DNA from 2 places in the Spirosoma humi genome. Region 1 is predicted to be linked to the other one. Evidence: riboswitches for the same ligand, from Rfam matches in the RefSeq annotation. Region 1 holds a riboswitch; the other holds the start of a gene.
What was found. Region 1 has a riboswitch for thiamine pyrophosphate ahead of thiM (hydroxyethylthiazole kinase). Riboswitches for the same ligand answer to the same signal wherever they lie in the genome.
Positions count from the first base shown of each region.

Region 2: linked by a shared signal. The riboswitch ahead of thiS (sulfur carrier protein ThiS) and the one ahead of thiM (hydroxyethylthiazole kinase) in region 1 are both predicted to bind thiamine pyrophosphate.

Region 1 is NZ_BAAHBR010000017.1:520,119-523,537, forward strand. It holds gene thiD (bifunctional hydroxymethylpyrimidine kinase/phosphomethylpyrimidine kinase) at 1-129, opposite strand, end outside; gene thiE (thiamine phosphate synthase) at 126-752, opposite strand; gene thiM (hydroxyethylthiazole kinase) at 749-1,555, opposite strand; TPP riboswitch at 1,601-1,702, opposite strand; gene ACYU8Y_RS24375 (alpha/beta hydrolase family protein) at 1,813-3,114, shown strand; gene ACYU8Y_RS24380 (ScyD/ScyE family protein) at 3,282-3,419, opposite strand, start outside.
Region 2 is NZ_BAAHBR010000015.1:798,318-801,736, forward strand. It holds gene thiC (phosphomethylpyrimidine synthase ThiC) at 1-1,371, opposite strand, end outside; gene thiS (sulfur carrier protein ThiS) at 1,374-1,577, opposite strand; TPP riboswitch at 1,701-1,792, opposite strand; gene ACYU8Y_RS19665 (hypothetical protein) at 1,918-2,169, opposite strand; gene ACYU8Y_RS19670 (hypothetical protein) at 2,690-3,088, opposite strand.

The sequences.
Region 1 (3,419 bases):
CGTCAGCGCAGTAATCACCGACATTCCGTAGCAGCCCAGCGCGGCAAACGTTTTAAGGTCGGCCTGGATACCAGCGCCCCCGCCACTGTCGGAACCGGCAATCGTTAAGGTGCGTGCGTATGTTTTCATTGGCTTTCGTCGATCAGGTTAATGAGTTCGCGGGTGGCTTCGTACGGAGATGGATGACCACAGATGGCCGAGACAACAGCCGCTCCCGTTGCGCCAGCCTCCCGAATCGACCGAAGGTTGGTGGCGTTGATGCCACCAATGGCAAATGTGGGCAAATTCGTTTGCTGACAAATAGCCCGTAAACCGTCCAGACCCAACAGGCTTGACGTGTCCTGCTTGGTGCCAGTTGGAAATATAGTAGCTATGCCGAGGTAGTTCAGGTCAGCCCCGCGAGCGGCTTCCAGTTCGGCTGCGTTATTGATCGACAGGCCAATAATTTTGTCCGGTCCGAGTAGTGAGCGGACCAGTGCATACGGCATATCGTCCTGACCAACGTGCACGCCATCGGCATTGACAGCGAGGGCTATATCGACCCGATCATTGATAATGAGCGTTGCCTCGTAGGTCTGCGTAATGCGTTTCAGGTCGAAGGCGATGTCTAGAAAAGCGCGGGTGGCTATATCTTTCTCCCGCAGCTGCACCCACCGAACTCCGGCCCGGCAGGCTTCTTCGACCACAAAAGGCAGCGTATGACCCGCCTGCCGCGCAATGGCGCTATCGGTTACTAAATAAAGTCTGTTCACGCTTCGGTCAGTAGAAGACGATCGGTAATAATCGTTTCGGTCAATTCGTATAAAGCATCCAGGAAGTTGACTTGCAGGCTACCCGGCAACGGCTTTTTATCGACCGCTAGTTCACCCGCAATACCCATAACGGCCATGGCGTGCGTGGCAGCCCGAAAATAATTGGCGTTGACGGCGGCAAAAGCGCCGGTCAGGGCTGTAGCGGTGCAACCCATACCCGTCACTTTGGTCATAAGCGGGTGGCCGTTGGCGACTATGGCTGTTTGATCATGCTGGATAATGTAGTCTTTTTCGCCACTGATGACCACCACACTTCCCCAAACGGAACTTAGCCGGCGGGCCGCGTCAATGGCCGCTTCGGACCCGTACAGGCTGTCGACCCCTTTGGTCTGCGCGTTGAGGCCCGCCAGGGCCATAATCTCGGAGGCATTTCCCCGAATAATATCCGGTGCGGCCAGGGCCAGAAGTTCTTCGCTAACCTGATTGCGGTAGGCCGTGGCACCCACGCCAACCGGATCGAAAACGATAGGTTTGCCCAGCGCTCTGGCCTGACGCATGGCCAGCCGCATACCCGCTACAAAAGTGGCGTCAAGCGTGCCGATATTGACCACCAGCGCACTCGAAATAGACACAAAGTCTTCGACTTCTTCGGGCGCGTGTACCATGGCGGGCGAGGCTCCCAGCGCCAGCAGCGCATTGGCCGTATTGTTCATCACCACGAAGTTGGTAATGTTGTGAATAAGCGGGGCCTGCGTGCGTATACGCTCGACGTCGGTCCAGATGGCTTGAGGAGATTGGGTCATGTTGCTGTCAATCGGTCGGTAAACAGCAACTTTAGGAGAGCGGAGCGCATCTCGTTAACTTTTCCCTACGGCAGTACCAGCTGCATCAGGTGGTGAGGGTATTCTCTCAGTCAGGCTAATCCGGCGCTGACACCCCTAAAGTTGTTTCACAAAGGTAGGGGATAATGAATTACGAAATTGTGAAAATTGCATAACCATCTGCCGACTACAGAAAGTTTGAGATAGCTTTACGGACAATATTTCTAGTCGTATATTCCGTGAAATTGACCTCGCTTCGCTACCTGTTTTACCTGCTCATTACGCTGGGAGCGGCCTGCCCAACCAGCGCCCAAACGCCCGACAATACCTTTGTCAACGGTGATTTACTGCCTAATTCTCCCGAACTGTCGGCTCGCGGAACCTATGGTGTTGGGGTACGAACCCTGAAATTGATCCATAAAGGCCAGGTCGATGTTCTGCATACGAAAGATGGCAAGCATCCTTTTTATGATCGTCCGCTAACGGTCGAGGTCTGGTATCCGGCTCGTATGGCAGCCAGCCAACCCTCAATGGTTACGTATGAATCCGTACTTGGCCGTTCCAACGACCCCAAGCGTCCCCTCATTCCGTTCACATTCATGGGTCGGGCTGGTCGTGATGCCGAGCCGGACGCCAGCGGTGGAGCCTATCCATTGGTTATCGTTTCGCACGGGTATCTTGGATCACGGCTTCTGCTCACCTATTTAACCGAAAACCTGGCCTCAAAAGGATACGTTGTCGTGGCCATCGACCACGCTGAATCGACCTATAGCGATGCCGCCGGTTTTCCGAGTACGCTGCTGAATCGGGCCCTCGACGATCTGTTCGTATTGAATGAAATGGCCCGATTGAGTGCAGTGTCCAGTAAAACCTTTCTGGCTGGTTTGCTGAACGCCGATAACACAGCCCTGATTGGGTATTCGATGGGTGGTTATGGGGCGCTCAACGCCGTAGGAGCGGGTTATAGCCCTCAGGCCGTTAAGATGTTTGGCCAACTTGCCGACGGTAGTACGGCCCTTGAGGTTCGGACCATGGACTCGCCCGTGTACAAAGCCTCACTGGACCCCCGGATTAAAGCGGTCGTTGCCTTTGCGCCCTGGGGTATGGAACGGGGTTTCTGGGATGCTGCCGGGCTGGCGGGTTTAACCCTGCCTACGTTGTTTGTTGCGGGTAGTAAAGATGATGTATCGGGCTATGAAAAAGGCATCAAAGCCATTTACGAAGGAGCCGTCAATGCAGACCGCTATTTACTGACCTACGTAAATGCCCGGCACAATGTGGCGCCTAATCCACCGCCAGTGGCTTCGCTACAACCCGGTGTATCGCCTGATGAGTACATGCACTATGCCGAACCCGCCTGGAATGAACACCGGATCAATAACATAAACCAGCACTTTGTAACCGCATTTCTGGGGATTCACCTCAAGAAAATGGATTATGCGAAATATCTGAATCTTCCCGAAACAGACGCTGCCGGGTCCTGGACGGGTTTCAAACCCCGCATGTCGGTCGGGCTGGAAATGCGCCATGCGAAGCCTTAGCCTTTGAGTAAGACGCATCTGGCTTTATCTGATTAATGGTAAAACTTTATTAACCACAGAGGCACGGAGAACACAGAGTATAAGTAGGTAAAATCTACAGTTTAGCCCTCTGTGTTCTCCGTGCCTCTGTGGTTAACATTTAACCTGCCTGTGATGGATTTAGGCCCTTAAAACGTAACTTTTAATAAGGCGCCGTCGCCCATACTGGTTATGTAAGCTGTATGGCTGTTACTTACTTTCAGATCGGTCGGCAGGTTTAGCTTATCGAGCAAGACCGTACTGGTTGTTCCATTGGCGCGCAACAA
Region 2 (3,419 bases), on a different contig from region 1:
CGGCCCGAGGGTGTAAAAGGGCGCTTCGTCACAGTGCTGTAGCTGCTTATCCATGTTGGCCTTGATCATGTGCATCGGCACGTGGCCCGGCCCTTCGATCATTACCTGCACATCATGTTTCCAGGCAATTTTGGTGAGTTCACCCAGGGTTTCCAGTTCGGCAAACTGCGCGGCATCGTTCGCGTCGGCGATGGAGCCAGGCCGCAGGCCGTCGCCCAGCGAAAACGAGACATCGTAGGCCTTCATGATTTCGCAGATCTCCTCAAAATGGGTGTAGAGAAAGTTCTCTTTATGGTGCGCCAGGCACCATTTAGCCATGATGCTCCCCCCGCGCGATACGATTCCCGTTACCCGACGGGTCGTCAGCGGAATGTAACGTAACAAGACACCGGCATGGATGGTGAAGTAATCGACACCCTGCTCGGCCTGCTCGATGAGGGTGTCTCTGAAGATTTCCCAGGTCAGCGCTTCCGCTTTGCCGTTCACTTTTTCGAGCGCCTGGTAAATAGGCACGGTTCCTACCGGTACCGGGCAGTTGCGGATGATCCATTCGCGGGTTTCGTGAATATTCTTTCCCGTCGATAAGTCCATCAGCGTATCGCCCCCCCAGCGGCAACTCCACACGGCTTTTTCTACTTCCTCCTCAATGCTCGACGAGACGACCGAATTCCCGATGTTGGTATTAATCTTGACCAGGAAATTACGGCCAATGATCATCGGCTCAACTTCCGGATGGTTGATATTGGCGGGAATGATGGCGCGTCCGGCGGCCACTTCCTGCCTGACAAATTCGGGGGTAATGCATCCTTTGGGCGTGTTTGCGCCGAAACTATTGCCCGGATGTTGCTGCCAGAGGGAGGAACCATCGTTCAGCGTATCGATTCGCTGGTTTTCGCGAATGGCAATGTACTCCATCTCGGGGGTTATAATGCCTTGCCGGGCGTAATGCAACTGCGTAACGGTATGGCCCTCCCTGGCCCGGAGCGGATGACGGATGTGCGCAAAGCGCAGGGCGTCCAGATTCGGATTCGCCAGTCGCTGATTGGCGTAGGCAGACGAAAAAGCAGGCTGTTGTGCCACATCGCCCCGGTTTATAATCCACGCTTCGCGCAGGCGGGGAAGGCCCTGTTCCAGGTCGATCGTAACGTCGGGGTCCGTGTAGGGCCCGCTGGTATCGTAAACCGTAACGGGTGCATTGGGCTTTCGATCCTGGCGGTTGCCACCAGAAGACACCGTATCCGACAGGCTAATTTCGCGCATGGCAACACGAATAGGGTGCAGTTGACCGGATACGTAAATTTTCCGGGAACCCGTTAGTGGTTGCCGCGTAATGGTTTGCTCGGTTGGTAGTTGCTCGGCTTTCTGGCTCATGGTTATCCTCCCTGGGTAGCTTGTAGAATCGTTATTTTCTCATTTCCGGCCAGGGCAAACTGATCCCAGGCTGTGCGGGGAATGATGCTATTGTTAACGGCAACGGCAATGCCTTTTTTGTCGGCAATGGTCAGCTCGACCAGCAAACTCGTGAGCGAGGCCGCCGAGTGCGTTTCAACAGACTGGTTATTGACGAATACGGTCATAAACTGCGTGCATGGTTACGCCACAGGCACCAGCTACAGGGAAATCCGAAGAAGAAAACAGGGAAGAAAATAACGAATGGCAGCCGACAGGTCGGGCGGGAAACCACACGGACCACTGTCAACGTCTACATGCTCGCTTTTCCCTCCGCAGGTATTATCCTGTTCAGGTTCAAAGGGTGATCTCTCAGCCCGGATGGGCACCCCTAAAGCTTGTGCTTGTTAGCAAGGCAAATGTAGAAAAGGTTTTTTAGTAACCCGGCCACTGGCCTGAATTATTTTGCGGGTCAAGTGATGCTGTACACCTGACTCACCTGTCAAGACTTCTGGTTAAAAAGACCGACTAGTCAAGTTGAAAGAGGTTACGTTTACCCAGCTTGGAAACGAGCCGATGGAGGCTGCTGAATGTAGCGATGCGGATCAAGCTGCTGGTGTGTTTGTCACAACACATTTCCACATAAAAATCGTTGAATCGGTAAAGGTGATAAATAGCACCACTATCGGTCCATTTAGTCAGGTGTATTCCCCACAGGAATAAGGCTCCCTGTTTTATAAACAGGGGTTTCAGATCATAGGCTTCACGTGTAATATACATTGAGCAAGGGTTAGCATAAACGAATATGTCTCCGGCCAGGCGCTGGCATCAGGGTTGCATCAGACCTGAATCTATCAGGCAATGTAAAACAAGGCAATCGAACCACTTATAAATGAGCAAGAATCATAGAAAATTATTCAGTTGGCAAAGCGTTACACATTGTTCGTTAACAAACTAACAATGTATCAGAACAATATCCTAAAAATAAACCATAGACAAAGTGTGTACATTTTACATAACAATCTGACTGTCATATTATTAAAAAAATTTACAAAAAAGCAAAAAGAATAAAATAGTCTAACAGTATGTACATCACTTACACGGTTTTGTGGAATTGTCTTTCTCCCCTATGTATACTTTTATAAGCCCTGTGATGGCCAAGGCGGTGGCCTGAAGCGTTAATTCCATCAGCCATGCCTCCCACTGATTCTTTCTATCAACGTACTCCGCTGGCGATTCCCCATAAAAAAGGCAGCCACTCTTTCGAATGGCTGCCTTTTGCTGGTTCAGACGCGTTGGCTTAGTTGATGGCTACCAGCCGACTGGGTGCGCTGGGCTGGTTGGTCGATAACGTCACCGCGTGCGTCGTCGTGTCCACTCCATTGCTCACCCGAACCTGGTAGGACCCGTCGGGCAAATCACTCAATGTCAGCCGTAGACGAGCCATCGTCTCTCTTTTGGCCACCCGTTGGGCAAACAACACTTTGCCCTCGGCATTTACCAACTGAATATCGACCACGCCCGTCGCTTCTTTATCCAGAGCGATCTGCAGTTTACCTTCCGCCGTGGTGTACATGCCCGTTTTGTAGCTGGCCACCGTGGCAGGGCGTCCGCCGGGGTTGGTGTCGGCTAAGGCCGTTTGGAACGTAGCAATGGTTAAGGACAAGGCAATGACGAGGGGATTGATGAGCGCTTTCATGATGTATGTGCTTTATAATTAATGATCTGTTTTGATAGATCAAAGGTCGGCACACGGACCAGCAAGCCCTGTCACAAATGAGTCAATCGCTGATACTTTTGGGAATAGCGGCTCAACCAGCGACCCCAGCCCCCGTATCGAAGAATAATTCCGGCAACAAATCCTCTTCAAATCAGCTATCTTGACCCATTTAATCAAATAACCCCGATTCATCATTTGCGTCCTGTTCAAGGTTATTATCCCCTATTCAGGTTACTAAACTTACTGTTTATAGCCTGACAGATGGATACAGTTTTGATGTTATCTGGCTGGCAGACAAATTGCTAGGCAT